DNA from 3 places in the Alloalcanivorax sp. C16-1 genome. Region 1 is predicted to be linked to each of the others. Evidence: predicted binding sites of a transcription regulator. Region 1 holds the regulator's gene; each other region holds the start of a gene.
The links. Region 1 encodes sigma-54, which starts transcription at its own class of promoters, with help from an activator protein. Its sites were predicted from a motif close to TGGCACNNNNNTTGCTNT; they were not measured.
Positions count from the first base shown of each region.

Region 2: the regulator sigma-54 is predicted to act here: its motif matches at 7,140-7,157, upstream of ACLD0W_RS10460 (MSMEG_0572/Sll0783 family nitrogen starvation response protein).
Region 3: the regulator sigma-54 is predicted to act here: its motif matches at 3,788-3,805, upstream of ACLD0W_RS09320 (CmpA/NrtA family ABC transporter substrate-binding protein).

Region 1 covers NZ_JBKFTK010000002.1:129,085-139,075, forward strand. The annotation lists gene rapZ (RNase adapter RapZ) at 1-728, opposite strand, end outside; gene ptsN (PTS IIA-like nitrogen regulatory protein PtsN) at 751-1,224, opposite strand; gene hpf (ribosome hibernation-promoting factor, HPF/YfiA family) at 1,243-1,542, opposite strand; gene ACLD0W_RS07765 (RNA polymerase factor sigma-54) at 1,590-3,035, opposite strand; gene lptB (LPS export ABC transporter ATP-binding protein) at 3,168-3,893, opposite strand; gene lptA (lipopolysaccharide transport periplasmic protein LptA) at 3,894-4,421, opposite strand; gene lptC (LPS export ABC transporter periplasmic protein LptC) at 4,399-4,953, opposite strand; gene ACLD0W_RS07785 (KdsC family phosphatase) at 4,950-5,453, opposite strand; gene ACLD0W_RS07790 (KpsF/GutQ family sugar-phosphate isomerase) at 5,453-6,421, opposite strand; gene ACLD0W_RS07795 (phospholipid-binding protein MlaC) at 6,618-7,274, shown strand; gene ACLD0W_RS07800 (BolA family protein) at 7,367-7,621, shown strand; gene murA (UDP-N-acetylglucosamine 1-carboxyvinyltransferase) at 7,646-8,908, shown strand; gene hisG (ATP phosphoribosyltransferase) at 8,926-9,579, shown strand; gene hisD (histidinol dehydrogenase) at 9,576-9,991, shown strand, end outside.
Region 2 covers NZ_JBKFTK010000002.1:704,287-714,277, forward strand. The annotation lists gene ACLD0W_RS10425 (3-hydroxyacyl-CoA dehydrogenase NAD-binding domain-containing protein) at 1-1,315, shown strand, start outside; gene ACLD0W_RS10430 (MSMEG_0569 family flavin-dependent oxidoreductase) at 1,380-2,654, opposite strand; gene ACLD0W_RS10435 (MSMEG_0570 family nitrogen starvation response protein) at 2,651-2,962, opposite strand; gene ACLD0W_RS10440 (sll0787 family AIR synthase-like protein) at 2,955-3,950, opposite strand; gene ACLD0W_RS10445 (MSMEG_0567/Sll0786 family nitrogen starvation N-acetyltransferase) at 3,960-4,502, opposite strand; gene ACLD0W_RS10450 (MSMEG_0568 family radical SAM protein) at 4,499-5,602, opposite strand; gene ACLD0W_RS10455 (Nit6803 family nitrilase) at 5,559-6,590, opposite strand; gene ACLD0W_RS10460 (MSMEG_0572/Sll0783 family nitrogen starvation response protein) at 6,601-7,083, opposite strand; gene ACLD0W_RS10465 (PLP-dependent aminotransferase family protein) at 7,313-8,713, shown strand; gene ACLD0W_RS10470 (GNAT family N-acetyltransferase) at 8,836-9,348, shown strand; gene ACLD0W_RS10475 (DUF6916 family protein) at 9,345-9,623, shown strand; gene ACLD0W_RS10480 (DUF6916 family protein) at 9,666-9,991, shown strand, end outside.
Region 3 covers NZ_JBKFTK010000002.1:450,531-460,521, forward strand. The annotation lists gene tolB (Tol-Pal system beta propeller repeat protein TolB) at 1-541, shown strand, start outside; gene pal (peptidoglycan-associated lipoprotein Pal) at 587-1,159, shown strand; gene ybgF (tol-pal system protein YbgF) at 1,166-1,954, shown strand; gene queE (7-carboxy-7-deazaguanine synthase QueE) at 2,084-2,725, shown strand; gene queC (7-cyano-7-deazaguanine synthase QueC) at 2,768-3,436, shown strand; tRNA gene ACLD0W_RS09315 (tRNA-Lys) at 3,517-3,592, shown strand; gene ACLD0W_RS09320 (CmpA/NrtA family ABC transporter substrate-binding protein) at 4,014-5,354, shown strand; gene ACLD0W_RS09325 (ABC transporter permease) at 5,378-6,376, shown strand; gene ACLD0W_RS09330 (ABC transporter ATP-binding protein) at 6,404-7,291, shown strand; gene ACLD0W_RS09335 (NAD(P)/FAD-dependent oxidoreductase) at 7,302-8,582, shown strand; gene nirB (nitrite reductase large subunit NirB) at 8,597-9,991, shown strand, end outside.

The sequences.
Region 1 (9,991 bases):
TAGCTGCGATCGTTGGCGCCGTAGGCGGGCAGCCAGCGGTCCAGGAAGTGAAAGATGTCGTCGAGCATGGCGCCGCTTTCCGGGTGGCCGCGCAGAAACTCGGCCACCTTGTCGTCGCGGCCGGTGAGCGGGCGCAGGTCCCCCTGCCAGTGTGGGTTGGGCAGGGCGCGCACGTCGAACACCAGGTCGGCGTCGTGGGGCAGGCCGTTCTTGTAGCCGAACGACTGGATCAGCAGGGACAGCCGCACGTCCCGGCGCGCCACCCGCTGGCGGATCATATTGCGCAGGGTGTGCACGTCCAGGTTGCTGGTGTCGATCACCAGATCGGCGAGCTGGCGGATATCGGCCAGCAGTTTGGCTTCCAGCTCGATGGCGTCGGCCAGGGTGCGTTCGTCGCCGCTCAGGGGGTGCCGGCGACGGGTGGCGCTGAACCGCTTCAACAGCGTGGCCGGCTCCGCCTCGAGAAAGATGATCTCGGTGTCCAGCGGCTGCTGGCGCAGTTCCTCAATGATGCGATTGAACGCCAGCAACTGGCGGGGCAGGTTGCGGGCGTCCACGCCCACCGCCACGCGCTGCGGCGCGTGGTCCTCGTTCTGCAATTGCGCCGCGAGGGTGGGGAGCAGGCCCAGGGGCAGGTTGTCCACGCAATAATAGCCGTGGTCTTCCAGGGCCTGGAGGGCGGTGGTCTTGCCCGAGCCCGATCGTCCGCTGAGGATGGTCAGTTTCATAGCGATGGTCCGGCCGACCGGCTCAGGATGCCAGGCGAATTTCGGCCTCCGATTCCACCGCGGTCTGATACAGACGCTGATTGCCGTGGGCGTGGCGCAGGTCGCTGCGGTAGTCGTCGTCGTTGAACAGATTGGCCAGGTGGCTGAGGGTCTTGAGGTGCTGTTCCGGGTTCTGTTCCGGCACCAGCAGCACGAACACCAGGTCCACCGGACGCCCGTCCACCGCGTCGAAGTCCACCGGTTCGGACAGCTTCAGCAGCAGGCCGATGGCGGCGTCGCAGTGACCCAGCCGGCAGTGGGGGATGGCGATGCCCTCGCCGATGCCGGTGGAGCCCAGCTTTTCGCGGGCCACCAGGGCGTCGAAGACTTCCTGCTCGTTGAGGCCGCCACAGCTGGCCGCGGCCAGCTGGGCGATTTGGTCGAGCAACCGTTTTTTACTGGTGACCGCCACGTCGTCATAGGTGCGGTCTTCGGTGAGCAGTTCGCGTACTCGCATAATCGGGTTCTGGGCGACCTAGTGGCCGTGCTTGCGGCCCACGGTCTTTTCCTTGTGTTTGAGAATTTGCCGGTCCAGCTTGCTGGTCAGCGCATCAATGGCCGCGTACATGTCGTCCGCCTGGGCGGTGGCGAACAGGTCCGCTCCGGATATATGAATGGTGGATTCCGCCTTATGGCTCTTGGGCTCCGGGGAAAGGATCACCTGAACGCTGGTGATCTGGTCGGAGTGGCGCTCCAGTTTGGCGAACTTCTCGTCCACGTAGTCACGCAGGGCGTCGGTGATGTCCAGATGGTGGCCACTGAGGTTGATCTGCATAGCTGGCTCCTTCTCTCTTGTCGAAGAGATATCCGTTCCGGTCCGGCCTAGACCAGCCGCTTGCGCGCGCTGGAGGACGGGATTCGCATCGCCTCGCGGTACTTGGCGACGGTGCGGCGCGCCACCTTGATGCCCTGGTCGTTGAGCAGGCTTGCCAGCTTGTTGTCGCTGAGCGGCTTGCGAGGGTTCTCGGCGGCGACCAGCTTCTTAATGATGGCACGAATGGCGGTGGAGGAACACTCACCGCCGCCGTCCGTGTCCACATGGCTGGAGAAGAAGTACTTGAGCTCGAACACGCCCCGGGGCGTGAGCATGAATTTCTGGTTGGTGACCCGGCTGATGGTGGATTCGTGCATCTCCACCGCCTCGGCGATGTCGGCCAGCACCAGCGGTTTCATGGCTTCCTCGCCGTAGTTGAAGAAGTCCTGCTGCACCTCGACGATGCGGCTGGCGACCTTGAGCAGGGTGTCGTTGCGACTTTGCAGGCTTTTCAGGAACCACTTGGCTTCCTGCATGCAGTTGCGCAGGTACTGACCGTCGTCGCCGCCCACCTGCCGCGCCATCTGCGCGTACTGGGCCTGCAGATTGACCTTGGGCAGCACCTCTTCGTTGAGCTCCACCCGCCAGCCGCCCCGGTGGGCGCGCACCACCACGTCGGGCACCGCGTAGTCGGCGGTGTCGCCGCCGATCTGCTGGCCCGGTGCCGGGTCCAGGGTGCGCAGCAGACCCAGTGCCGCCACCAGGTCCGCCTCACTCACCGCCAGGGCGCGACGCAGGCCGGCGTAGTCGTGTTTTTCCAACAGCTCCTGGTGGACCAGCAGGGCGCGGGCGGTGTCCAGATGAGGGGTGTCGGCGGCCAGCTGGGCCAATTGCACGCCCAGGCATTCGGCCAGGTCGCGGCTGGCCACGCCCACCGGGTCGAACTGCTGCAGGCGGTGCAGCACCGCCACCACCTCGTCGTCTTCCAACGGGTCGTCCGGGTCGGCGATCTGGGTCTCGGCGGTGCCCACCAGATCCTCGAGGGAAACCGTGACATAGCCGCGCTCGTCCAGGGCTTCCAGGATGATCTGGGCGATCACCCGGTCGCGGTCGCTCATCGGGGTCAGGTTGAGCTGCCACTCCAGGTGGTCGAGCAGGGTGTCCGGGTTGGCGTGGCGCTGTTGCCAGGCGTCCGCGTCGTCGCCTTCACCGGCGCCGGCGCTGCTCTGGCCCACATAGAGGTCGTCCCACTCGCTGTCGGTTTCCACGCTGCCCTCGACCAGGTCGTCCAGGGCGTCGTCGCGCTCCAGCTCCATCTCGCCGTCGCCGTCCGGGTCGTCCGCGGAAAAGTCCTCGGCGCCGTCTTCCAGCTCCAGCAGGGGGTTGTTCTCCACCGCCTGCTGGATCTCCATGCGCAGGTCCAGCGTCGACAGCTGCAGCAGGCGGATTGCCTGCTGCAGCTGGGGCGTCATGGTCAGCTGCTGGCCGATTTGCAGTTGTAGAGTGGGTTTCATGCTACTGGGTCGCTCGTTCCCGAAGTCGGGCAGCATAGCAGCATTAATTTGCTTTAAGCAATAATCATGCCAAGTGTTGCTTTTCCCGGGGCGAGGGTGTAGGGCGGGGCCGGCGCGGGTGGCCGGTTCCGGTTATAGCCGGAAGTCCGCCCCCAGGTAGACGTCGCGAACCTGCTGGTTGCCGAGAATGGTGGTGGCGTCGCCGTCGGCGATGATGTGACCGGTACTGACAATATAGGCCGTGTCGCAGATGTCCAGGGTTTCGCGCACGTTATGGTCGGTGATCAGCACGCCGATGCCCCGTTCCTTCAGGTGGCGGATGATGCCCTTGATGTCGTTCACCGAGATCGGATCGACGCCGGCGAAGGGCTCGTCCAGCAGGATGAAATCCGGGTTGGTGGCCAGCCCGCGGGCGATTTCCGCCCGCCGGCGTTCGCCGCCGGACAGGCTCATGCCCATGGAGTCGCGAATGTGGTCGATGTGGAACTCGCTGAGCAGGCTTTCCAGTTGCTCCTCGCGCTGCGCCTTGGTCATTTCCTTGCGCGTTTCCAGGATCGCCATGATGTTCTGCTCCACGGTGAGCCGGCGGAAAATACTGGCTTCCTGGGGCAGATAGCCGATGCCCCGGCGGGCGCGGCCGTGCATCGGCAGGTGGGTGATGTCGTCGCCGTTGATTTCGATGCGGCCGGCATCGGCGGCCACCAGACCCACGATCATATAGAAGCAGGTGGTCTTGCCGGCGCCGTTGGGGCCCAGCAGGCCGACGATCTGGCCGGCTTCCACTTCCAGGGACACGTCCTCGATGACGCGGGTGCTTTTGTAGCTTTTGGCCAGGTTATGGGCGCTCAGATGTGCCATTCAGGGGGTCTCCGTGTTGCCGTCTTGAGCGCCGTTTTCGCCGGCCGGCTCGGTGTTCTTGGCCGGGATCACCAGCCGCACGCGCTTGTCGCCTTCACCGCTGGCGTCCACCCGCCGTGAATCCAGGTTGTACTGCACCCGGGCGCCCTCGAAGGTGTTGCCCTGGTGGTCCACATGGGCGTCGCCGGTAAGCACCAGCCGCCGGGCGCGCAGGTCGTAGACCAGGTTCCTGGCCCGCGCCTGCAGGTCCTCGCCCTCGCGCATGCGCACCGGATTGCCGGTGGCCTCCACGCGTACCAGTTGGTTGTTCTCCGTGAACAGCCGGATCACGTCGGCGTTCAGGCGCCGGTTGCCCTGGATCAGTTCCGCGTCGCCGCGGTACACGCCGGTGCCGGCGCTTTGCTCGAAGGTGGCGCTGTCGGCGCTCACCTCCACGGGCTGGCCGCCGGGAGGCTGGGCGGCGCCGGCCAGGCCGGCGAACAGCAGCCCGAACAGGCCGAGCCCTTTAATTGCTGCCCGTGAATTCACTTACCACTCCTTTTTCGAGGGTCATTTCGCCGCTGGTCAGGTCCGACCGCATGCTGCCGGCGCGGGTGTTGCCGTCGCGATGCTCCAGGGTCAGCGCGCCCGGCGAGCGGACCTGGCTGGCATCGTTCAGATACTCCAGTTCGTCGGTGCTGAGCGTGACGCCGTTGGTCTCGCTGCGTGCCTTGACCTGATCCAGAAACACGATCAGGTCGCCGTTGTCGCGCACTTCACCACGGCGGGAACGGATGGTCCAGATGCCGTTGTCGTTTTCCATGCGCAGATCCGGCTCGGTGAGCGTGGTCAGCGCCTCCCGTTGAAACTGCTCCAGGTGATCGGCCTTGAGCTCGTAGCTGACCTTGCCGGTGTCCCGGTCATAGGCCTTGGCGGTAATGGTGTCGGCAATGATCAGCGGGGCGCTGAGAAAGGCCTCGCGATCGTCCTCCAGGGGGTTGTCCCACTCGTGCAGGGTCATCAGCACGATCAGGCCGAGCAGCAGAATGCCGGAGGCGCTGAGCAGGCCCTGGCGTCTCACGGCGCCTCCCGCAATGCCAGCAGGGCATCGCAGATTTCACGGACCGCGCCGTCGCCGCCACGGGCCCGGGTAATGTGATCGGCGGCCTGCCGCGCGCAGGCATGGGCGTTGGCGGGGGCGAAGGCGATCTGGGCCCACTGCAGGGCCCCCACGTCCGGTTCATCGTCGCCGGCATAGCCGGTTTCCCGGGCACCGATACCCAGGCGCCCGGCCAGGTCGGCGAGGGCGACGGCCTTGTCCTCGCGGCCCTGAATGACGTGCTCGATGCCCAGTTCCCGGGCACGGCGCGCCACCATGGGCGTGTCCCGGCCGGTGATGATGGCCAGGGTGACGCCGCTGGCGGCCAGCTTCTTGAGGCCGTGGCCGTCGTGCACGTGAAACACCTTGAGGGTTTCGCCGTCCGGCCCGTAGTGCAGGCGGCCGTCGGTCATCACGCCGTCCACGTCGAACGCCATCAGGCGCAGGGCGCGGGCATCGGCGGTGGAAATCGAAAAAGCCATTACATCACTCCGGCGCGCAGCAGGTCCTGGGTGTTGAGCGCGCCGATCGGTCGACGCTGGTCATCACAGACGATCAGGCCGTTGATCTTGCGCGTTTCCATGATCTGCAGCGCCTCGGCGGCGAGCAGCCCCGGGGCCATGGTCACCGGGTGGCTGGACATCACCTCGGCGATGCCGGCCTGGCGGATATCCAGGCCCTTCTCCAGGGTGCGGCGCAGGTCGCCGTCGGTGAACAGACCGATCAGGCGGTCGTCCTCGTCCACCACCGTGGTCATCCCCAGGCCCTTGCGGGTCATTTCCAGCAACGCCTCGGACAGACTGGCGTCGCGGGGTACCCGCGGCAGGCGCTCCCCGGTGTGCATGATGTCATCCACCTTCAACAGCAGGCGCCGGCCCAGGCTGCCGCCCGGGTGGCTGAGGGCGAAATCCTCGGGGGTGAAGCCGCGCGCCTCCAGCAGGGCGATGGCCAGGGCGTCGCCCATGGCCAGAGTGGCGGTGGTGGAGGAGGTGGGCGCCAGATTGTGCGGGCAGGCCTCCTCCTCCACGGCCACGTCCAGGTGCACGTCGGACAGCCGCGCCAGGGACGACTCGGGGCGGCCGGTCATGCTGATCAGGCCGGCGCCCTTGCGCTTGATCACTGGCAGGATGGTGAGAATCTCGCCGGTTTCGCCGGAGTTGGACAGCGCCAGCACCACGTCGGCGCCGGTGATCATGCCCAGGTCGCCGTGGGAGGCCTCGCCCGGGTGCACGAAAAACGACGGGGTGCCGGTGCTGGCCAGGGTGGCGGCCACCTTGCTGCCGATATGGCCGCTTTTGCCCATGCCGGTGACGATCACGCGGCCGGGGCATTCGAGAATGCGCTCGCAGGCGCGCACGAAATCGTCGCTGACCCGCAGGCTCAGCGCGGCCACGGCGCGGGCTTCTTCGTCGAGAACGCGGCGGGCGATGGCGATGTGGTCGTTGCTCATGGTCTCTCGTGTCTCCTCGCTGGCGGCGATTATACACTGGCGCGCCCGCCCTGAGACCCCGCGCGGGCCACTGGCGTTCCCGGTGTCCCGCTCTTCACGGAACCCCGGTGCCCTCCCGTGTTCCAATAACAAACGCCTGGACACCCCGGTGGGAAAGCCGTACAACCGGGCATCAAGCAATTACAGGGAGTGAAGTATGACCTTAAAACAACCTTTCGCGGCGGTAATGGCGCTGGTTCTGATGGCCATGGCGGGCCTGGCCCAGGCCGCTCAGGATCCGCGCGAGCTGGTTCAGGACACCCTGGACCGCATGACCACCCTGATCGACCAGAACCGCGACCGGCTCAATAAGGAACCGGAGTACGCGCGCCAGCTGGTGCGCGAGGAACTGGTGCCGCTGGTGGACTTCAAGCGCATCACCCGCATGGTGATGGGTGATTACTTCGACGAGGCCAGCCGGGATCAGAAGTACCGTTTCCTGGACGTGTTCAAGAACAGCCTGATCAATACCTATGCCTCCGGCGTGACCCTGTACCAGGGTCAGAAGATCGAGGTGCTGCCGATGCGCGAGGAAGACCGCAAGGGCAACTATGCCCGGGTGCGGGTGCAGGGCACCACCGACGACGGCAAGGTGATTCCGGTGTATTTCACCCTGTTCCAGGACGGCGACCAGTGGAAGGTGGTGAACGTGTTCGTCAACGGCCTGGACCTGCGCGCCGTCTACCAGGCCCAGTTCGCCCAGTCCATGCAGCAATACGGTGACCTGGACAAGGCCATCGACAACTGGTCCGCCCAGAACGCCGACGTGGAAGAAAAGGTCGACATCGAGAGCGCCCCTCAAAGCGCTCGGTAATCCCGCCCTCCGGGGCCGGCGCCCGCCGGCCCCGGCATGACAACCCCGGTGGCCCTCGCGTATCATTCGCCCCTCAGCAATAAGGAGCGACCATGAATCCCGAAGACGTGAAGGCACTGGTGGAAGCCGGTTTCGACGATGCCGATGTGGCGGTGGAAGGCGAAGGTGACCGCTTCCTGATCCGCGTGGTATCCGATGCCTTCGAAGGGCTGATGCCGGTGAAACGCCAGCAGCTGATCTACGCCTGCATCAACGATCGCATCAAGGACAACAGCATTCACGCCGTGTCCCTCAAAACCTTCACCCGCGCCGAGTGGGACAAAGCCCAGAAAATGGGCATCGCCTGAAGACCGGGTTCTAAGAGACTTTCCATGGACAAATTGATCATCACCGGCGGCAAGCGCCTCGACGGCGAGATTCGTATTTCCGGTTCCAAGAACTCGTCGCTGCCGATCCTGGCCGCCACGCTGTTGGCCAGCGAGCCGGTGACGGTGGGCAACCTGCCGCATCTGCAGGACGTGACCACCCTGATCGAACTGCTCGGCCGCATGGGCGTGCAGCTGGTGATCGACGACCGCCTCAACGTGGAGGTCGACGCGTCCCGCATCGAGGACTTCGTGGCGCCCTACGATCTGGTCAAGACCATGCGCGCCTCGATCCTGGTGCTGGGCCCGTTGCTGGCTCACTTCGGCCGCGCTTCCGTGTCCCTGCCCGGCGGCTGCGCCATCGGCTCGCGGCCGGTGGACATCCACCTGCGCGGCCTGGAAGCCATGGGCGCCGACATCGAGGTGACCAACGGCTATGTGCACGCCAGCGTGGACGGGCGCCTGAAAGGCGCGCGCATCGTCATGGACACGGTCACCGTGACCGGCACCGAGAACCTGATGATGGCGGCGGCTCTGGCCGACGGCACCACCATTCTGGAAAACGCCGCCCGCGAGCCGGAAGTGGTGGACCTGGCCAACTTCATCAATGCCATGGGCGGCAAGGTCCGTGACGCCGGCAAGGACACCATCGTCGTCGAGGGCGTGGCCAAACTGGGCGGCTGCCACCACGAAGTGATTTCCGACCGCATCGAGACCGGCACCTATCTGATCGCCGCCGCCATCACCGGCGGGCGCATCAAGTGCAAGGACACCGACCCGACCCTGCTGGACGCGGTGCTGCAGAAGCTGGAAGAGGCCGGCGCCCGCATCGAGACCGGCGACGACTGGATCAGTCTGGACATGGAAGGCCGCCGGCCCAAGGCGGTGAGCCTGCGCACCGCGCCGTATCCGGCCATGCCCACCGATATGCAGGCGCAGTTCATGGCGCTGAACATCATCGCCGAGGGCACCGGCACCATCGTCGAGACGGTGTTCGAGAACCGCTTCATGCACGTGCAGGAAATGAACCGCATGGGCGCCGACATCGAAGTGCAGGGCAACACCGCCATCTGCCGGGGCGTGGAGAGCCTCACCGGCGCGCCGGTGATGGCCACCGACCTGCGCGCCTCGGCGTCCCTGGTGATCGCCGGCCTGGCCGCCTCCGGCGACACCACCGTGGACCGCATCTACCACATCGACCGTGGTTACGAGTGCATCGAGGAAAAATTGCAATCCCTGGGCGCGATCATCCGTCGCGTGCCGGGCTGAGTGGGACCGCGCCTGACATGACCGAGACACCGCTGACCATCGCCCTGTCCAAGGGCCGCATCCTCCAGGAGACGCTGCCGCTGCTCAAGGAAGCCGGCATCGAGCTGCTGGAGGATCCGTCCGCGTCGCGCAAACTGATCTTCGACACCACCCGGCCGGATGTGCGCATCATCGTGATCCGCGCCACCGACGTGCCGCCCTATGTGCAGCACGGTGGCGCCGATCTGGGCGTGGCCGGCAAGGACGTGCTCATGGAGCACGGCGCCGAGGGGCTGTTCGAACCTCTGGATCTGGAAATCGCCCGCTGCAAGCTGATGGTGGCCGCGCTCAAGGACGCGCCGCCGGTGAGCGGTCGGGTGCGGGTGGCCACCAAGTTCGTCAACGTGGCGCGGGCTTACTTCGCGCGCCAGGGCAAGCAGGCCGAGATCATCAAGCTCTATGGCGCCATGGAACTGGCGCCGCTGGTGGGGCTGGCGGACCGCATCGTCGACATCGTCGACACCGGCAACACCCTGCGCGCCAACGGCCTGGAGCCCACCGAGATCATCGCCGACGACATTTCCTCCCGGGTAGTGGTCAACCGGGCCAGCATGAAGACCCGTCACGCCGACATTCAGGGTATTCTGGATAAACTGGAACAAGCGGTAGCCAAACGACGGACTCCGGCATGAAAACCACTCGCCTCGACACCCGTGACAGCGATTTCACCGAACGCCTGAACGCCCTGACCGCCTGGAGCGAGGAGCGCGACGAGGAAGTCGGCGAGCGGGTGCGCGCCATCCTCCGCGACGTGGCGAAACGCGGCGACGCGGCGGTGGTGGAATACACCAACCGTTTCGACCGCCGTGACGCCGCCACCCTGGCCGATCTGACCGTGGAACGGCCGGAGCTGGAAGCGGCCCTGGCGCGGCTGTCCGCCGAACAGCGCCAGGCCCTGGAGGCCGCCGCCGCCCGGGTACGCGACTACCACGAACGCCAGAAGCAGGATTCCTGGAGCTACCGGGACGCGGACGGCACCCTGCTCGGCCAGCAGGTCACCGCCCTGGACCGCGCCGGCATCTACGTGCCCGGCGGCAAGGCCGC
Region 2 (9,991 bases), 580 kb from region 1:
GGAACTGGCGCGCAGCCAGGTGGCGAAGAACATGATCAACGCCTTCTTCTTCAATCTGCAGGCGATCAACGCCGGCGCCAGCCGTCCCAAGGATGTGCCCAAGTACAAAGCCGAGAAAGTGGCGGTGTTGGGCGCGGGCATGATGGGCGCGGGCATTGCCTACGTCACCGCCCGCTCCGGCGCCCGGGTGGTGCTCAAGGACGTTTCTATGGAGAACGCGGAGAAGGGCAAGGCCTACTCCGAGAAGCTGCTCGACAAGGAAGTGTCCAAGGGCAAGATGAGCCAGGAGAAGAAAGAAGAAATTCTGGCGCGCATCACCCCGGCCGCCGACGCCAAGGCCCTGGAAGACGTGGACTTCGTGATCGAGGCGGTGTTCGAGAACACCGAGCTCAAGCACAAGGTGTTCCAGGAAATCGAGGACGTGGTCAACCCGGACGCGGTGCTCGGCTCCAACACCTCGACCCTGCCGATCACCGGCCTGGCCGAGGGCGTGAAAAAGCAGGACAACTTTATCGGCATCCACTTCTTCAGCCCGGTGGACAAGATGCCGCTGGTGGAAATCATCCGTGGCAAGAACACCAGCGACGAAGTGCTGGCCAAGGTGTTCGACTACACCTTGCAGATCAAGAAAACCCCCATCGTGGTGCACGATTCCCGGGGCTTCTTCACCAGCCGCGTGATCGGCACCTTTATCAACGAAGCCATCGCCATGGTCGGTGAAGGGCAGAACGCCAACTCCATCGAACAGGCCGCCACCCAGGCGGGCTACCCGGTGGGGGCGCTCAAGCTGATCGATGAGATCAACATGAAGCTGTCCCTGAAGATCGCCGGCGAGTACAAACAGGCCGCCGAGAAAGGCGGCGGTGAAGCGCGGCAACACCCGGCGCTGGCGGTGATGGAAAAGATGGTCAACGAGCTGGACCGCCCGGGCAAACTGGACGGCAAGGGCTTCTACGAGTACCCGGAAGGCGGCAAGGCCCACCTGTGGCCGGGCCTGAAGGAGCAGTTCCCGGCCCGGGAGGCGATCCCGTTCCAGGACATGCAGGAGCGCATGATGTTCGCCGAGGCCCTCGAGACCGTGAAGTGCTTCGAGGAAGGGGTGATCGATTCGGTGGGCGACACCAACATCGGCTCCATCTTCGGCATCGGCTTCCCGGCCTGGACCGGCGGCGTGGTGCAGTACATGAACCAGTACGAGGGTGGCCTGCGCGGCTTCGTGGCCCGTGCCGAGGAACTGGCCAGCACCTACGGCGAGCGCTTCACGCCGCCGAAACTGCTGGTGGAAAAAGCGGAAAAGGGCGAGATCTTCAAGTAACCACCACGCCGCTTCCCGCGACCCGAAAGCCCCGCCGCAAGGCGGGGTTTTTTTTGTGCAGGCATCAGGCGATACCGGCCAGGTATTGCTCGCGCAGGGGCAGCCGCGCCGCCTCGATGTGATCCACCAGATGTTCCGCGTCCTCGGCGATGGCATAGATACGCCCCGAGCCCCAGGTGTGCAGCCACGGCAGGCCCAGGAAATACAGGCCCGGGCTGGCGGTGACGCCGCGCCGGTGTTTGGGGTAGCCGGTGGCGTCGAAGGCCGGGGCGTCGATCCAGGAAAAGTCCGGCGCATAGCCGATGCACCAGATCACGGCGGCGATGCCTTCCGCTTCCAGGTCCAGTTCCCTGTCCAGGTCCCGGGGCGGTTGCCACACCGGTTCATAGGGTGGCTCGGTGGGCGCGTCGATGCCCTGGCGGGCGATGTAATCGTCGATGCTGTTCTTGATGCGCGCGTTGGTGGCGTCGGCCTGGTCCAGGTTTTTGCCCAGGTCATCGCCGAAGCGGGCCTGGCCGGCTTCCACGTTTTCCAGCCGTCCGTGCAGGCGCATGCCTTCCAGGGCGAAGCGGCGCAGGTCGATGTCGCGGCCACCGTCGCGGCCGGTGACGTAGTGGTTGGCCTTGGCGCGCACCTGTTCCTCGGTGAGGTGCGCCTGCACCGGAATTCGGTAGTGGCCCATATCGTCGAGCCAGTCCACCACGTCGCGGCCCCGGTAAAAGCGGGACACCCGGGGCGCCGGGCCCACCGCCAGATGCACCCGGCGGCCGGCCAGGTGCAGGTCCTCGGCGATCTGGCAGCCGGACTGGCCGGTGCCCACCACCAGCACCGGGCCTTCCGGCAGCGCCTCGGGGTTACGATAGTCGGAGGCGTCCAGCTGTTTGATTCGCGCCGGCAATCGGCGCGCGTAATCCGGCACCTTGGGCCGGTGGTAGCTGCTGATCGCCATCACCACCTGGTCGGCGGTGAGCGGACCCCGGTCGGTGTCCAGGCGGTAGCCGCCCACCGGCAGGGCACGCACCGCCTGGACGGTAATGCCTTCGATCAACGGCGGCTCGAAGGCGGCGCGGAACCGTTCCATCCAGGCGACGATCTCGTCCTTCACCATGAAGCCGTGGGGATCGTCGCCGTCGTAGGGATGATCCGGCAGCCGGCACTGCCAGTTGGGCGTGACCAGGCAGAAGCTGTCCCAGCGTTGTGCCTTCCAGGCGTGGAAAGCCTGCTCTTTTTCCAGCACCAGATGCTCGATGTCCCTTTGCCGGAGCAGATAGCTGGTGGACAGGCCGGCCTGGCCGCCGCCCACCACGATCACCGGGTAATGGCGTTTGGCGAAGGTCATGGGGTTTCCTCCTCGGTGGTGGCGGCACCCACCCGGGTCACGGTGACCCGGGCATCGGCCTGATCGGCGAATTGCCGGCCCCGGGTTTCCAGGGCCAGCAGCTGGCTGTCGGCGCTGGTACAGCGGAAGCCGTATTTCTGCTCGACGCGGTCGCCGGCCAGGGTCAGGGCGTCCCGGCTCAGGGTCAGGAATTCCGCCAGCGGGTAACTCTCGCCGGCGCGCAGAAAATCGTGGATCACGGTGGACGGGGAGTAGCAGCGCTGTTCGCTGTGGTCCGGCCAGCGCACGTTGAAATGCACTTCAGGCATGGTGGCCTCCTTGACGGGAAAGTGGGGAAGACGTGGCGAAAGGGCGGCCCAGGTACGGGGTTTGATGATGGTTCCAGAACGGGCGCCGTTGATCGCCAAGGCTCAGGGTCAGTTGGCCGCCGGCGGTGACCCGGCCGACCTCGGCCACGGCCAGGTCCCGGGCCTGGAAGCGCCGGCTCACCTCGGCCACCCGGTCCGGGGCCACCGCCAGCACGAAGCCATAGCTGGGGAAGGTGCGCAGCCAGCGCGACAGGGGCACCTCGGCCGGCCGGGGCAGGGCATCCAGGTTCAGGTCCGCGCCCACCCCGGAGGCTTCCAGCAGCATCAGGGCGGTGCCCACCGGCCCGGCCATGGAAATGTCCTTGCCGGCCCGGCACAGGCCGTCCTCGGCCAGCCCCGGCAGGATGGCCAGATCACCGCGCAGCCGCGCGCCGGGGGCGTCGCTGCTGGCATCCCAGTTGTCGCCCACGGCCCGGTAGCGGCCGCGCAGGTCACAGGCCACCAGCAGGGTGTCGCCGGGGCGGGCATCGAAACTGGTGAGCAGGGCCCGGGCGCGGCCCAGGATCGCCACCGACAGTTGCGGCCGGTCGCAATGGGCGTTGCTGTGGCCGCCCACCAGGGGGACGCCGTATTTGCCCGCCGCCTCGCGCAGCCCGGCCAGGATCGCCGCGCTCTGATCGTCGCCCCGGCTCCACAGCGCGTCGGTGACCGCCAGAGCGCGGCCGCCCATGGCGGCGATGTCGCTGACGTTCACCATCACGCCGCAGTAGCCGGCGAAGAACGGCTCGGCGGCCACGAACTCGTTGACGAAGCCTTCCATGGCCATCAGCAGGAAGCCGTCGCCGTCGGCCAGAGCGGCGGCGTCGTCGCCCAACGGCAAGTGGCCGCTGTCCAGGCCGGCGAGGCCGGCCATCACCGGGCGGATGTCGGCCTTGTGGGCGAACGCCGGGGTCGCGCGCAGAATGGTGATCAGCGTCTCCAGATCCACGGCGCCTCCCTAGGACGCGCGCCGGCCGGTGGCCAGCAGCGGCAGGCGTCCCTCCGGCAGGGGCGGGTAGTGGGACAGCCGCGCGCGCATCAGCACATGGTCGCGACCGTGCAGCGAGAGGGGACGCAGGCTGTCCCAGTGCAGGGCGCGGAACAGCGCTTCGTTGGCGGCCTGCACCTGGGCGAAGAACGCCTGGCAGCCGCGCGCCCGGGCGCTGCCCACCGCCAGCCGGATCAGGGCGCTGCCCAGGTGGGCGTCGCGCCGATAACCGCGTGCCACCGCCAGCCGCGAGCCGTACCAGATGCCGGGGCGGTCGCTGTGGATGCGCACCGTGCCGACCACCTCGTCCGGGCCGCCGGCCACGTAGGCCACCGCCACGATGGTCAGGGCGCGGCGGTCCAGGGCATCGCCGTCGTCGCCGTCGAACAGCCCCTGCTCGGCGCAGAATACCCGGCGGCGCAGGTCGCGGGCGGCCTGGTGTTCCCAGGCTTCGGAGGTCAGCTTCACCGCGTACTCGCGGCTGCGAAACGGGGTCACCGGCTCCAGGATCATGAGGCCTGCTCCACGTCTTCGAAGGCGGAGAGGGACGAGCAGGCGCCGCAGCGGCCGCAGCCGGCCTTGATGTCCGCCGAGCGCAGGCCGCCGCCGCGCAGCAGTGCGCCCAGCGGCTCCAGAATGCGGCGCATGTGCGCCGCCGAGGGCGAGGGGTGATGTGCCAGCGGCGTGCCGGAAATCGGCACGAACGGCACCACGAACGGGTACACGCCCAGTGCCACCAGCCGCTCGCACAGGGCCAGGGTGTCGTCCACGGTGTCGCCCAGGCCGGCCAGCAGATAGGTGCTCACCTGGCCGCGCCCGAACACGTCCACGGCGTCGGCGAACGCCTCCAGATACTGGTCCACGCTGATCGACGCCTTGCTCGGCATGATCGTTTCGCGCAGGGCCGGGGTGGCGATCTCCAGGTGCATGCCCAGGCTCTCGATGCCGCTGTCGCGCAGCCGCCGGAACCAGGCCCGGTCGTCCGGCGGCTCGCACTGGCCCTGGATCGGCAGCTCCACGGCGGCGCGCACGGCGCTGGCGCTGTCGCACAGGACCCGGGCGCCGCGATCCTGCAGGTTGGGGGTGCCGGTGGTCATCACCATGTGTTTGACGCCGTCCAGCTCCACCGCCGCCTTCGCCACCTCGGCCAGCTGCGCCGGCGTTTTGTGGGCAATGGTGCGGCCCTCGTCCAGGGACTGGCCGATGGCGCAGAACTGGCAGGACACCTTGCGGTTGTTGTAGCGAATGCAGGTCTGCATCACGGTGGTGGCGAGCACGTCCTTGCCGTGCAGGGTGGCGATGTGGGAATAGGGCACGCCGTCGGCGGTGCTCAGATCATAGAAGCGTGGCCGGGCGGTGAACGCCATGCGCGCGATTTCCCGGCCACCCCGGGTGACCCGGCTGCCGTCCAGTTGATAGGGGGAGTCGCCGGCGCCGGCGGTGTGCACCGGAATCATCACTACCTTGCCGCCGATCTCCACCGCCTTGTGGTCGGAGGGGCCGGCGCCGCCACGGCGGCTGGGGGCGCCGGCGGACGGATCGCTCAGCCGCACGCCCCGGGTCTGCAGATCATTGATGAGCCGCTGATTGAAGCGGGTACTCTTGCTGCTCATGCTCATCGCTCCCGATGGGGGCCCCGGCGGCGTCGCCGTGCGGGCCGTGAATATCCTGCAGGTCATGGACGGTGGCCGCCGGGCGGCGGTCGATCAGCAGGCTCAGCAATTCCGGGCGGGCGTAATGCCCCACGGAATCCATCATCCGCTTGCGCTTGAGAATCAGGGCCAGGTCCAGGTCCGCCACGCACAGCCCCTCGCCCTCGGTGACCGGCTCGCCCAGCACCTTGCCTTCCGGCGACACGATCATTGTCATGCAGCCGCCGCGCAGGGCTTTTTGCTGCGCCGGGTCGTCGGTGATGGCCTGGATCTGGTGCTCCTCCAGCCAGCCGGTGGCGTTGACCACGAAGCAGCCGGACTCGGCGGCGTGGTGGCGCATGGCCGCCTCGATCTGATCGGCGAACACCGGCCCCACCATGGAACCGGGAAACTGGGCGCAGTGGATTTCCTCGTGCTGGGTCATCAGCGCGTAGCGGGCCAGCGGGTTGTAGTGTTCCCAGCAGGCCAGGGCGCCGATGCGGCCCACGGCGCTGTCCACCACTTGCAGGCCACTGGCATCGCCCTGGCCCCAGATCATGCGCTCGTGATAGGTGGGCGTGATCTTGCGGCGTTTTAGCAGCAGGCGGCCGTCGCCATCGAGCACCACCTGGGTGTTGTAGAGCGTGCCCCGGTCCCGCTCATTGACCCCCAGCACCACCACCATGCCGTGGCGGCGGGCGCGCCCGGCGACCCGGTCGATCTCCGGGCCCGGCACCGTCACCGCCCGCTGGTACAGGGCGAGGTGGTCCGGGCCGGAGAACGCCGGGGCGCGCACGAACGAGAAGTAGGGGTAGTAGGGCACCAGGGTTTCCGGGAAAACCAGCAGCTGCACACCCCGTTCGGCGGCGGCGTCGATCCAGTCACAGACCTTGTCCAGGGTGCCGCCGGCGGTGTCCAGGTCCGGCGCGATCTGCGCCGCCGCCGCCCGTACCGTCCTTGCCTCGTTCATGGCGCCCTCCTTACAGGGTCCAGGTGTCGAGGATGAAGGCGTTGTCCCGGCGATGGAGCAGCACCAGGTCCAGCACGTCCAGTGGATTGATTGGTTTTATTCCCTCAATCAATGAAGGCTCGCCGTGCCCGTAGAGGGCCTGGAGCGCGAACCGGCAGGCAAATACCTTGCCGCCTTCGCCCATGAACTTGGAGAGCTGGTTGTTCACCGCCAGGTGGCCCGGGAAGGCCTCGTCGCCCAGGGTCGGGAACCCGCGCTGCAGGCCCAGGGTGACGCCGGGGCCGTACAGCAGCACCGAGGTATCAAACCCTTTGCGCAGCAAGCGCGTCGCCTGCAGCATGTTGACCAGGCCGATGGAACCCTCGAAGGCCACGGTATGGAAGGTCACGAGCGCTTTCTCGCCGGGTTCCGCCTTGACGTCCTCGAACACCTTCTCTTCGTAGTCGACGAAGAAGTCGCCTTTCTGATGCGCTGCTTTTTCTACGGTGGGCATAGCCGCCTCCCTCTGCGTATGTCGTTGTGGCGCCCGTGATCGGGCACTGGCAAACAACTGCAATCAAGATGCCAATCAAGTGGTAAATTGATTGATTGGTTCGGGCCGTTATGGCCCAATGGGCGGCGTTTGGCCGGGGTGCGGCGATGGTGCCCGGGCCGGCGACCAATCAAAGCGGTAAGCGGCGCCCGTCACCCCCCGGCGCCGGTGAACAACCCTGGTGCAGAGCATGACCATCGATAGTGCGAAACAGGACGGCTGGCGGCCGCAACTGAAGACCGGGGGCAAGGCGGTGTACCTGCGCATCGCCGACGCCATCGGCGACGATATTCTGGCCGGCCGGCTGACCGTGGGCGAACGGCTGCCGCCGCTGCGCGATCTGGCGGCGGCGCTTAACCTCAACTACGCCACCGTGTCGCGGGCCTACAACGAGGCCCAGCGACGGGGGCTGATCTACTCGCGGGTGGGGCAGGGGTCCTTCGTGTGCCAGCCGGGCCGGCTCAGCCGGCGCAGCGCCAGCGCCGCCCGCGCCGTGGACATGACCATGAACCTGCCGCCGGAGTCCCGGGACCCGCTATTGCGCGAGCGCATGGAGGCGGGGCTGCGTTCCCTGGGGCCGGATCTGCAGCCGCTGATGCGCTATCAGGAGTTCGGCGGCTCGCCGGAAGACAAGGCGGCGGCGGTGGCCTGGCTGCAACGCCGCCCCCTGCGGGTCAGCGAGGACCGGGTGCTGGTGTGCCCGGGGGTACAGAGCGCGCTGCTGGCGGTGCTGGGCAGTCTGGCGCGGCCCGGCGACGTGGTGCTGTGCGAATCCCTGACCTATCCGGGCCTGCGCGCCATCGCCGGCCAGCTCGGCATTCGCCTGGTGGGGCTGCCGCTGGATGAGGATGGCTTCGACCCGGACGTGCTGGCGCGGCTGTGCGCCGAGCATCACCCCAAGGCGCTGTACTGCAACCCGGTGCTGCTCAACCCGGCGGTGGTGACGCTCAGCGAGGAACGCCGCCATCGGGTGGCGCAGATCGCCCGCAAGCACAACCTGCCGATCATCGAGGATGACGCCTACGGTTTGCTGCCCAGCCACCGACCGCCGGCGCTGGCCAGCCTGGCGCCGGAACTGACCTACTATCTTTGCGGCTTCAGCAAATCCCTGGGGGCCGGGCTGCGCGTGGCCTACCTGGCGCTGCCCTCGGCGCGGCTGCGGTCCCGGCTCACCGTGACCCTGCGCGCCACCACCGTGATGGCCTCGCCGATCACCGCCGCGCTGGCCTCCTGCTGGGTGCAGGACGGCACCGCGGATCTGGCGCTGTCGCTTACCCGGCGCGAATCCCAGGCCCGTCAGGCCCTGGTCACCGAGATTCTCGCCGGCGCCGATTACCGCTCCCACCCGGAGGCGTTCCACGTCTGGCTGAAGATGCCCGAGCCCTGGAGCCGGGTGGCGTTCGCCGCCCGGCTGCGTGCTCAGAACATCAACGTGGTGGTCAGCGACGCCTTCGCCCTCAATGGCAAGCCGCCGGAAGCGGTGCGCCTGTGCCTGGGCGGTCCGGCCAGCCGCCAGGACCTGGCCCAGGCGCTGCATCTGATCGCCGACGCCCTGGAAGAACCGGGCGCCGCCAGCGCCGGTTTCTTCTGACCCCCCCTAAACAGGGGTAGTGGCGGGGTGCCATCGGTCATGCTAATGTCCCGTTCTCGATCGTTAAGGGGACGGAGCCGGATAACTGAATAACAGGCCCCGACCCGGATTGTGGGGGATAAATGCTGACCGGAACCTTTGACCTGCCCGGCGGGTTGACGTTGCGTCCTGCGCGGACGTCCGACACCGCCTTTCTGCGCGAGCTGTACGCGGCCACCCGGTCGGATCTGGGACTGCTGCCTGAAGCCGAGTTCGCCGCCTCCCTCATCGATTTGCAATTCAACGCCCAAACCGAGGGCTACGGCCGTGATTTCCCTGATGCCATGCATTTCATCATCGGCCTGCACCAGGACCGTATCGGTCGGTTGATCCTGGATTTCAGCATCGGCCGCGTGCACGTGGTGGATCTGTCGTTGATTCCCGCCGCCCGTGGCCAGGGGCATGGGGCTTCGCTGCTGCGGGCCATGCAGCGTACCGCCGAGCGGGTGGCCGCGCCGGTGATGCTGGCGGTGGACCGCGGAAACGCGGGTGCCCGTGAGCTCTACGTCCGGCTCGGTTTCCGCTCCGAAGGCGCCCGTGGCGACTTCCATGAAGCCCTGGTGTGGTGGCCGCCGGCCGTGGAGGCCCGGGCATGAGTCTGACCCTGACCCTGACCCAGGCCCGGGCGGCTCTGGATAGTGGCTTCGTGCTCGATCTGACGCCGCCGTTGACCCTGTGGTTGCGGGAGGTGAATCCGGTCACCGGCCCCGGTGAGGCCTTTTCAATGATTTTCCATGCCCCGGCGGAGCCGGCCCTGTCGCAGCAAACCTACCGCCTGCGCCACGAGACGCTGGGCGAGCAGTGGCTGTTCCTGGTGCCGCTTTCCGAAGGGGGCGAAGGTGCCGTCTACGAGGCGCTGTTCAATAACTGAATCCGACCGGCGTAAGCCGGCATGTTGATTGTGGGGGAAAAGATGGACCGACGCGCCTTTCTGGTCGGGGTGGCGACCTTGCCCATGTTGATGGCCGGCTGTGGCGGTGGTGGCGGCGGCGATGCCGCCGCCGAGCCCGTCACGCCGTCGCTGGAGGAGGCGCGCTCCCTGAGGGCCCGCCTGTTCCGTTCCCTGGAGGGACAGACGTTTTATCTGGGCCACCCCACCTACGGCGTGGTGGACGCCGTGCTGGAGCAGGTGGTGGACCACACCGTGGACGATACGGTGGAGCAGTTCATGCTGGATTTCTCCACCGCCCCCGGGGTGGCTCTGCCCGAAGGCCGATGGCCCCTGGAGCACCCCACCGC
Region 3 (9,991 bases), 320 kb from region 1:
GTCCCCGGACGGCCAGCGGCTGGCGGTGACCCTGTCCAAGGGCGGCAACCCGGACATCTACAGCCTGGACCTGAACAGCGGTGCCCTGGAACAGCTCACCGACCACTACGGCATCGACACCGAGCCGCGCTGGATGCCGGACGGCGAACACCTGGTGTTCACCTCCAGCCGCTCCGGCGGGCCGCAGATCTATGAGCTCGACATCAATGACAAGTCCACCCGCCGGGTGTCGTTCGAGGGGGCCTACAACGCCCGCCCGGACGTGACCCCCGACGGTCGTTATCTGGTTTATGTGCACCGGCGGAACGGCTCGTTCCATGTCGGTGTGCAGGACCTCCAGCGCGGTACGTTCGATATCGTCACAAAGACTGATATGGATGAATCGCCCAGTGTTGCGCCCAATGGAAGTATGATAATTTACGGGACGCAATACCGGGGTACGGGGGTCCTGCAAGCCGTGTCCATCGACGGGAGAGTGAAGGTGGAGCTTCCGTCGAAGGAAGGGGAAGTCAGGGAACCGGCCTGGTCGCCGTTCCTCTGAACGGATCTCAGAGTTCCAATACAGGAAATCAATAGGAGTTTTCGTATGCGTTCGTTCATTAATCCGTTTCTTGCCGTGATTCTTGCTGGCCTGCTGGCCGCGTGTTCCAGCACCCCCACCGAGGAAGATACCTCTTCCACGGATACCATGGGTCAGAACACCCAGACCACGCCGACCACTCCGGTCGAGCGTCCCAAGCCGTCCAAGCCGGAAACCAGCTCCATTCCGCTGACCGCGGAAAACTTCCACAACCATCCGTCCAACTATGACGGCACCACCGACACCCGGGTGATCTACTTTGCCTTCGACAGCAACACCGTACCGGCGGCCGCGTTCGAAAGCCTGCGCGCCCACGCCAAGTACCTGAAGGAAAACCCGAACGCCAAGGTGCGTCTGGAAGGTCACGCCGACGAGCGCGGTACCCGTGAGTACAACGTGGCTCTGTCCGAGCGTCGTTCCGAAGCGGTTCAGAAGTTCCTGCGCGTACAAGGCGTGAGCGCTTCCCAGCTGGAAACCGTTGCTTACGGCGAAGAGAAGCCCGCCGCTTTCGGTCACACCGAAATGGACTGGGCTAAAAACCGTCGCGTGGTACTGAACTACACCGCCGGCCGTCCGTAACCGATGATGAGCTTCAAGCAGGTATTCAAACACGCCACTCTGGCGTTCCTGCTTGCCGGCCCGGCGGTCTGCGCCCAGGCGCAGTCCACCGGGCCCCTGGTCGTGGAGGAGCGTGGCTCCTCCGGCGACCGGGGTTCGGCGAACCCCGCCACCGCCGGCCAGGGCGGTGATGAGGGCCTCTACGTGCTGATGCAGCAGATCGAGCAATACCAGGAGCAGATCCAGGGCCTGCAAGGGCAGGTGGAGGAATTGCGCCACGAGCTGGATCGCCTCAAGGCCGCCGAACGCGAGCGCTACCTGGACCTGGATACCCGTATCAACGCTCTGGTCGATCAGACCAAGAACGCACCTCAAACCGATGCCGAAGCCGGCGACGACGGTGGCAAGAACAGCGCCCCCGCCGATCCGGAAGCGGATCGCGCCGCCTATACCGCGGCCCGTGGCAAGCTGCTCGAACGGGATTTCGACGCCGCCGCCACCGCCTTCGAAAACTATCTCAAGGATTTCCCGCAGGGGCAGTTCCGCGCCCATGCGCATTTCTGGCTGGGCGAGGTTTACAGCAACCAGAAGACGCCCCAGCTGGACAAGGCCCGCCAGCAGTTCCAGACCGTGGTGGACGAATACCCCAACCACAGTCGCGCGCCGACCAGCCTCTACAAGCTGGCCAGCCTGCAGGCCCAGGCCGGCAACACCTCGGAAGCCAAGGTCACGCTGCACAAGCTGATCAAACAGTTCCCGGACGCATCCGAAGCGGAGATGGCCCAGGCCATGCTCAAGCAGCTCGGCGGTAACTGAAAATCGGATCGCGGCTGAAGCGGATCCGCTTCAGCCGCGATACGCTCCGGGCGCCCGCCGCCGCCCACCTATCATTTCCGCCGCACAGGCCCTAGAATCCCCGACCCAGTCCCCAAGCCCGGAATTACCGTGGAACTGCGCGTCACCGAAATCTTCCATTCCCTGCAGGGCGAAGCCCGCACCGTGGGCCGGCCCACCGTCTTCGTGCGCCTGACCGGCTGCCCCCAGCGTTGCGTCTGGTGTGACACCGAATACGCCTTTCAGGGCGGCGAGAAGCGCTCCCTGGACGACATTCTCGACCAGGTGGCCGAACACGGCGCCCACTACGTCACGGTCACCGGCGGCGAGCCCCTGGCCCAGCCCAACTGCCTGCCGCTGCTCACCGCCCTCTGTGATCGGGGCCACGAGGTCAGCCTGGAAACCGGCGGCGCCATGGACATCGCGCCGGTGGACGAGCGCGTCTCGGTGGTCATGGACCTGAAGGCGCCGGGCTCCGGTGAGCAGCACAACAACCGGCTGGACAACATCCCGCACCTGCGCCCCCACCACCAGGTGAAGTTCGTGCTCGCCGACCGGCGGGACTATGATTGGGCACGCTTCATGCTGGACCAGCACCAACTGGCGGCGCGCGTCTCCGACGTGCTGTTCTCGCCGGTGCACGGCCAGCTGAGCGGTGCCGACCTGGCGGACTGGATCGTCGCCGACCGTCTGCCGGTGCGCTTCCAGCTGCAACTGCACAAGCTGCTCTGGAACGACGCCCGCGGCCGCTGAGCCGATCAACGCGCGCCTACGAAGCCGAACAGGAGAATCGCCATGAACACCGCCGTGGTGCTGCTTTCCGGTGGCCTGGATTCCGCCACCTGCCTGGCCATCGCCCGCCACCAGGGCTATCGCTGCCATACCATCGCCTTCGACTATGGCCAGCGCACCCGCTCGGAGCTGGACGCCGCCGCCCGGGTCTCCAGGACGCTGGGCGCCGAATCCCACCGGGTCATCGAACTGGGCCTGGGCGCCATCGGTGGCTCGGCGCTCACCGATCACGCCATCGAGGTGCCGGAGGAGGGCGGTGACGGCATCCCGATCACCTATGTGCCGGCCCGCAATACCGTGTTCCTGTCCCTGGCCCTGGGCCTGGCCGAGGTGGTCGACGCCAGTGCCATCTACATCGGCGTCAACGCGGTGGACTACTCCGGCTATCCGGACTGCCGGCCCGAGTTCATCGACGCCTTCCAGACCCTGGCGGGGCTGGCCACCAAGGCCGGCGTGGAGGGCCACCCCATCGAGATCGCCACGCCCCTGATGCACCTGTCCAAGGCCGACATTATCCGCCGTGGCACCGAGCTGGGCCTGGACTACGGCCTCACCGTGTCCTGCTACCAGGCCGACGCCGACGGCCGCGCCTGTGGCCGCTGCGACAGCTGCCGCCTGCGTCGCCAGGGCTTCGAGGAGGCATTGATCAAAGATCCAACGATCTATCAATGATCCGGCGCCAATCGAGAAAAAATTCCGCCCTAACCCTTGTCATCCGGAAATAAATCCGTATTATTTGCGCCTCGTTCGACGGGTCGTTAGCTCAGTTGGTAGAGCAGTTGGCTTTTAACCAATTGGTCGATGGTTCGAGCCCATCACGACCCACCAAACCCCGAAAAAGCCCGCCTCCGGCGGGCTTTTTTCGTTGCGGGCCGGCCGCCGCCGGCTCACCGCGTTCCGTGGCCCTCCCTGCATGGCTCCCCGCACCGCTTCAGCGCACCACCACACCGCACGGCGCCCCGTTTTGGCGCGATCCCCTGGCCACGGGCGGCCCCGTCAACGGCGCCAGGCCGGCTCAGGGGCTGGCATGGAAATTGAATATCTCCGGTTGAGTTGATGATTCGCGGGCCGGCCGACGCAGGCGGGCCCGCTCACAAGTTGCGGTTAGAACGAGCAAAGGCGCTCACCACGGAAACGTGGTGGGCGTTTTTTTTGCCAATCGCAAAGAGCCGATTGATAGGAGAAAGCCATGTGCAAGGCCCGTTTTCGGAAACGATCCGCCCCCGGCCGGTGGTTGGCCCGGTGGCTGATGGCGGGTCTGGCGGTGCTGAGCAGCGCCGGCCTGTCCGCCGCCGAGCCGGCCATCGGCTGGCCGGAGAAGCCCCAGTTGACGCTGGGTTTCATCAAGCTCACCGACATGGCGCCGTTGGCGGTGGCCTACGAGAAAGGGTTCTTCGAGGACGAGGGGCTGTACGTCTCGCTGAAGGCCCAGGCCAACTGGAAGGTGCTTCTTGACGGGGTCATCGATGGGCGGCTCGACGGCGCCCACATGCTCGCCGGTCAGCCGCTGGCCGCCACCATCGGCTATGGCACCAGGGCGCCGATCATCACCGCGTTCAGCATGGATCTGAACGGCAACGGCATCACCGTGGCCAATTCGGTGTGGGCGGAGATGAAGAAGAACATCGAGCACCGGGACGGCAAACCGCTGCACCCGATCAGCGCCAGCGCCTTGAAACCGGTGGTCAAGGCGTACCGGGATCGCGGTGAGCCTTTCAAGATGGGCATGGTGTTCCCGGTCTCCACGCACAATTACGAGCTGCGCTACTGGCTCGCCGCCGGTGGCATCCACCCGGGGTTCTACGCGCCCGCCAACGGCGATACCTCCGGGCAGCTGCAGGCCGAGGTGCTGCTGTCGGTGACGCCGCCCCCGCAAATGCCGGCCACCCTGGAGGCCGGCACTATCCACGGCTATTGCGTGGGCGAGCCCTGGAACCAGCAGGCGGTGTTCAAAGGCGTGGGCGTGCCGGTGATCACCGATTACGAAATCTGGAAAAACAATCCGGAGAAAGTGTTCGGCGTCAGCGAAGCCTGGGCCCGCAAGTACCCCAACACCCATGCCCGCCTGATCAAGGCGCTGATCCGCGCCGCCAAATGGCTGGACGAGAACGACAACGCCAACCGCCCCGAGGCGGTGCGGATGCTCGCCAAAAGCGAATACGTGGGCGCCGACGAGGCGGTGATCGCCAACTCCATGACCGGCACCTTCGAATACGAGAAAGGGGACGAGCGGCCGATCCCGGATTTCAACGTGTTCTTCCGCCACCACGCCACCTACCCCTACTACTCCGACGCCATCTGGTACCTCACCCAGATGCGGCGCTGGGGCCAGATTCCGGAGCAAAAGGACGATGACTGGTACCTGGAGACGGCGCGCCGGGTGTACCGCCCGGATATCTATGCGGTGGCCGCCCGGGCGTTGATCGAGGAAGGCCGGATGCAGGGCTCGGACTTTCCGGATTTCGACCGCGAGGACGGTTTCAAACCGCCCCAGTCCGGGTTCATCGACGGCATCACCTACGACGGCCGTCGCCCCAATGCCTATCTCGATAAATTCGCCATCGGCCTGAAAGACGACCAGCGCCCGTAGCGCGGTGGCCATAGGAGAGTGAGATGACTTCGATCAGCCGGCAAACCGGACTCAATCCCTGGCTCAAGCTGTTGCGCGGGCACCGGGCGGTGTCCCCGCGGGCGCTGGGCAATGTTCTGCTGGTGCCGCTGGCCGGCATCGCCGTGTTCCTGTTGCTGTGGGCCCTGGCGGCGCCACGCATCCATACCTCCCTGGGCGCCTTTCCCGGGCCGCTGGATGTGTGGGGGCAGGGCGCCGCATTGCTCGAGGAACACGCCGCGGAGCGCCGCGAGGAACAGGCTTTCTACGAACGTCAGCGCGCCCGCAACGCGGAGCGCAAGGCGATGGATCCGTCCTACCAGCCGAGGATCTTTCCCTACACCGGCAGCGCCACCTTTCTCGACCAGATCCTCACCAGCCTGATGACGGTGACGGCGGGTTTCGTGCTGGCCTCTCTTCTGGCCATTCCCCTGGGCATCCTGATCGGCCTGAGCCGCACTCTGTATCGCGCCTTCAACCCGGTGATCCAGTTGCTCAAGCCGGTGTCGCCGCTGGCCTGGTTGCCCCTGGTGACGATGGTGGTGAGCGCCGTCTATGTCAGCCAGGACCCGCTGGTGCCCAAGTCGTTCATCACTTCCATGGTCACGGTGATGCTGTGCTGCCTGTGGCCCACCGTGATCAACACCGCCGTGGGCGTGGCCGGCGTCGACGCCGATCTCAACAACGTGAGCCGGGTGCTGCGGCTGGGCTGGCTCACCCATGTGCGCACCATCGTGCTGCCGTCGGCGATGCCGATGATGTTCGCCGGCCTGCGCACCTCCCTGGGGATCGCCTGGATGGTGCTGATCGCGGCGGAAATGCTGGCGCAGAGCCCGGGCCTGGGCAAGTTCGTCTGGGACCAGTTTCAAAACGGCAGCTCCGAATCGCTGAGCCGGATCATGGTGGCGGTGATCACCATCGGGGCCATCGGCTTTCTGCTCGACCGGCTGATGCTGGCGGTGCAGAGCCTGGCCGCCTGGGACAAATCCACGGACCCGCGCTGAACCCGCCGCGCGAGAGGAGCCCTTGTCATGAGCAACTACCTCGACATCTCCAAGGTGAGCATTGATTTCCCTTCGCCGCAGGGGCCGTTCCGGGCTCTGGACGCGCTGTCGCTGCGTATCCGGAAAGGCGAGTTCGTGTCGCTGATCGGCCACTCCGGCTGCGGCAAGTCCACGGTGCTGAACATCATCGCCGGCCTGCTGCGGGCCAGCGAGGGCGGCGTGGCCCTGGACGGAAAGGAAGTGAACGAACCCGGTCCGGACCGGGCGGTGGTGTTCCAGAACCATTCGCTGCTGCCCTGGCTGACCGCCTACGAGAACGTGCAGCTGGCGGTGCGCCAGGTGTTTCGCGGCCGTATGGGCAAGGCGGAGATGCGCGACTGGGTGGAGCACAACCTGAACCTGGTGCACATGGCCCACGCCCTGCACAAGCGCCCGGGCGAACTGTCCGGCGGCATGAAGCAGCGGGTCGGCATCGCCCGTGCCCTGGCCATGCGTCCCAAGGTGCTGCTCATGGACGAGCCGTTCGGCGCGCTGGACGCGCTCACCCGGGCGCACATGCAGGATTCGCTGATGGAGATTCAGCGCGAGCTGAACAATACCGTGGTGATGATCACCCATGACGTGGACGAGGCGGTATTGCTGTCCGACCGCATCGTGATGATGACCAACGGCCCCGCCGCCACCATCGGCGAGGTGCTCGACATCGACCTGCCGCGCCCGCGCAACCGCGTCACCCTGGCCGAGAACAGCGCCTACAACCATTTCCGTCAGCAGGTGCTGCGCTTCCTCTATGAGAAGCAGCGCAAGGTGGTGGAGATGCCCCGCGAAACCGAAACCGGAGCCGGCGGCGCCGGCACCCCATCGGTGCGCGGCAAGGTGGCCGGTCTGGTCGACCGGCTCGGCCGGCGGGCCTGAGGGGGCGGTCATGAATGACGAAATCACCGTCTCAGGCAATCCGCGCCGGCGCCGTCTGCTGATCGTCGGCAATGGCCTGGCCACCGACAGTCTGATCGACCACCTGGGCACGGACCACGACTGGTCGGTGCAGGTGCTCGGCGACGAACCGGTGCGCCACTACAACCGCATCATGCTGTCGCCGTTGCTGGGCGGAGAAATCGATCTGCCCTCGATCTCGCCGCGCGATGAGAGCTGGTATCGGGCGCGCCGGGTCACGGTGAGTCCGGGCAAGCGGGTCACGGGCATCGACCGCCGCCGGCGGCGTGTGCTTTGCGACGACGGCGAACGGATCGACTACCACACCCTGGTGCTGGCCACCGGCGCGCGGTCGTCGCTGCCGCCGCTGCCGGGCGTCGGGGCCCTGGCCGGGGTCGGCGGCTTCCGGTCCCTGGAGGACGTGCGGCGCCTGCGTCAGCACTGCCAGGCGCGGCCGGGTACGCGGGCGGTGGTGATCGGCGCCGGCCTGTTGGGCGTGGAGGCCGCCGTCGGCCTGCGTCGTCTGGGCGCCGACGTGACCCTGGTGCATCGCCGCCCGGTGCTGATGAACCGGCAGCTCGACGCCAGCGCGTCGTCTTTGCTGGAAGCGTCCCTGGCCGCCCGGGGTATCCGGGTACGCACCGGTTGCGACCCCAGGCGTCTTCTCGGCGACGGCTCGGTGAGCGCAGTTGAAGTGGAAGAGGGCGGTGCGGCGGAAACGCTGCCCGCCGATCTAGTGGTGTTCGCCACCGGCATCACGCCGAACCGGGAGCTGGCGCAAGCCGCCGGCCTGGAGTGTGGCGCCGGCGTGCGCGTTGACAGCGCCCTGCGGACTTCCGAGCCGCACGTTCATGCCCTGGGCGAATGCTGCGAATTCCAGGGCAACACCTACGGCCTGGTGGCACCGGTGCGGGCACAGGCCAACGTCCTGGCCCGGGTGCTCCGCGGTCAGCACGCCCGTTATTGCGATCCTTCCCCGGTCACCCGCCTCAAGGTCAGCGGCCTCGATATTCACAGCATGGGGCAGGTGGAAGCGGAAACCGGCCAGCAGAGCCTGTGGCTCAGCGACGCCGCCGCCGGTGTTTATAAAAAACTGATTATCGAAGACGGCCGCCTGCGCGGCGTGCTGCTGGTCGGTGATGTGCGCCACGGCCAGTGGTACGCCGAGGCCCTGCAAAGCGACCGCGACGTCAGCGCGCTGCGCGACATTCTGCTTACCAACCCGACCCGTGACGACTCAGCCGCGACCGGTGTTTCGGTCGACGTGGCTTAACAGGAGGCAAGACCATGACGGACGACAACCCCGTACTCCCCACCTCGGGCAACCTGGTGATCATCGGCAACGGCATGGTCGGTCATCACCTGGTGAAGACCCTGGTCGAGCAGGGCGACGCCAGCCCCTGGACGATTCATGTGTTCGCCGGCGAAAGCCGGCCCGCCTACGACCGGGTGCATTTGTCCGCGTTGTTCGATGACCGGACCCCGGAGGACCTCTGCTTGTCCCCGGCGCGGTGGTATCGGGACAACCGGGTGACCCTGCACCTTGACGACCCGGTGGTGGAGATCGACCGGGACACTCAAACCGTGATGACCGCCGGCGGCGTGCGGCAGGATTACGACGCCCTGGTGCTGGCCACCGGTTCCTATCCGTTCGTGCCGCCGATCCCCGGCCACGAACAGGAAAACTGCCTGGTGTACCGCACCGTGGACGACCTGGATGCCATCAAGCGCCTTGCCGGCAACGCCCAACGCGGGGTGGTGGTGGGCGGCGGCCTGCTCGGCCTGGAAGCCGCCAACGCCCTGCGGCTGCTGGGGCTGGAAACCCATGTGGTGGAATTCGCGCCGCAATTGATGCCGGTACAGCTGGACGAAACCGGCGGCGCCCTGCTGCGCCAGGAAGTGGAAGCGCTCGGCGTGCACATCCACACCGGCCGGAAAACCGAGCGGATCGACGCCGGTAAAACCCACGCCCTGCGCATGAACTTCGAAGGCCACGAGCCCCTGGAAACCGACCTGATCGTGTTCTCCGCCGGCATTCGTCCACAGGACGCTCTGGGCCGTCAGGCCGGCCTGACCCTGGGCGAGCGCGGCGGCATCGTGGTGGACAACCAGTGCCGCACCTCGGACCCGGCGATTTTCGCCATCGGCGAATGCGCGCTCTGGAACAACCAGATCTTCGGGCTGGTGGCGCCGGGCTACACCATGGCACGCACCGTGGCCGCGGTGCTCAACAACGAAGCCGGCGATTTCACCGGCGCCGATATGAGCACCAAGCTCAAGCTGATGGGCGTGGACGTGGGCTCGGTGGGCGATGCCCAGGCGCGCACCGCCGGTGCCCGTTGTTACCGCTTTCAGGACGAGGTGGCCGGTGTCTATCGCAAGCTGGTGGTCAGCGAGGACCGGAAGTACGTGCTCGGCGCCATGCTGGTGGGCGATTGCGGCGCCTACGACACCCTGCTGCAGTACATGCTGAACGGCATTCCGCTGCCGGACAATCCAGCGTCGTTGATTCTGCCCGCCGGTGACACGCCGCCGGCGCTGGGCGCCGACGCGCTGCCGGACGGCGCCACCATCTGCTCCTGCCACAATGTGTCCAAGGGCGCCATCAACGCGGCGTTGGATGGCGGCTGCTGTTCCCTGGGCGACATCAAGGACGCCACCAAGGCGTCCACCGGTTGCGGC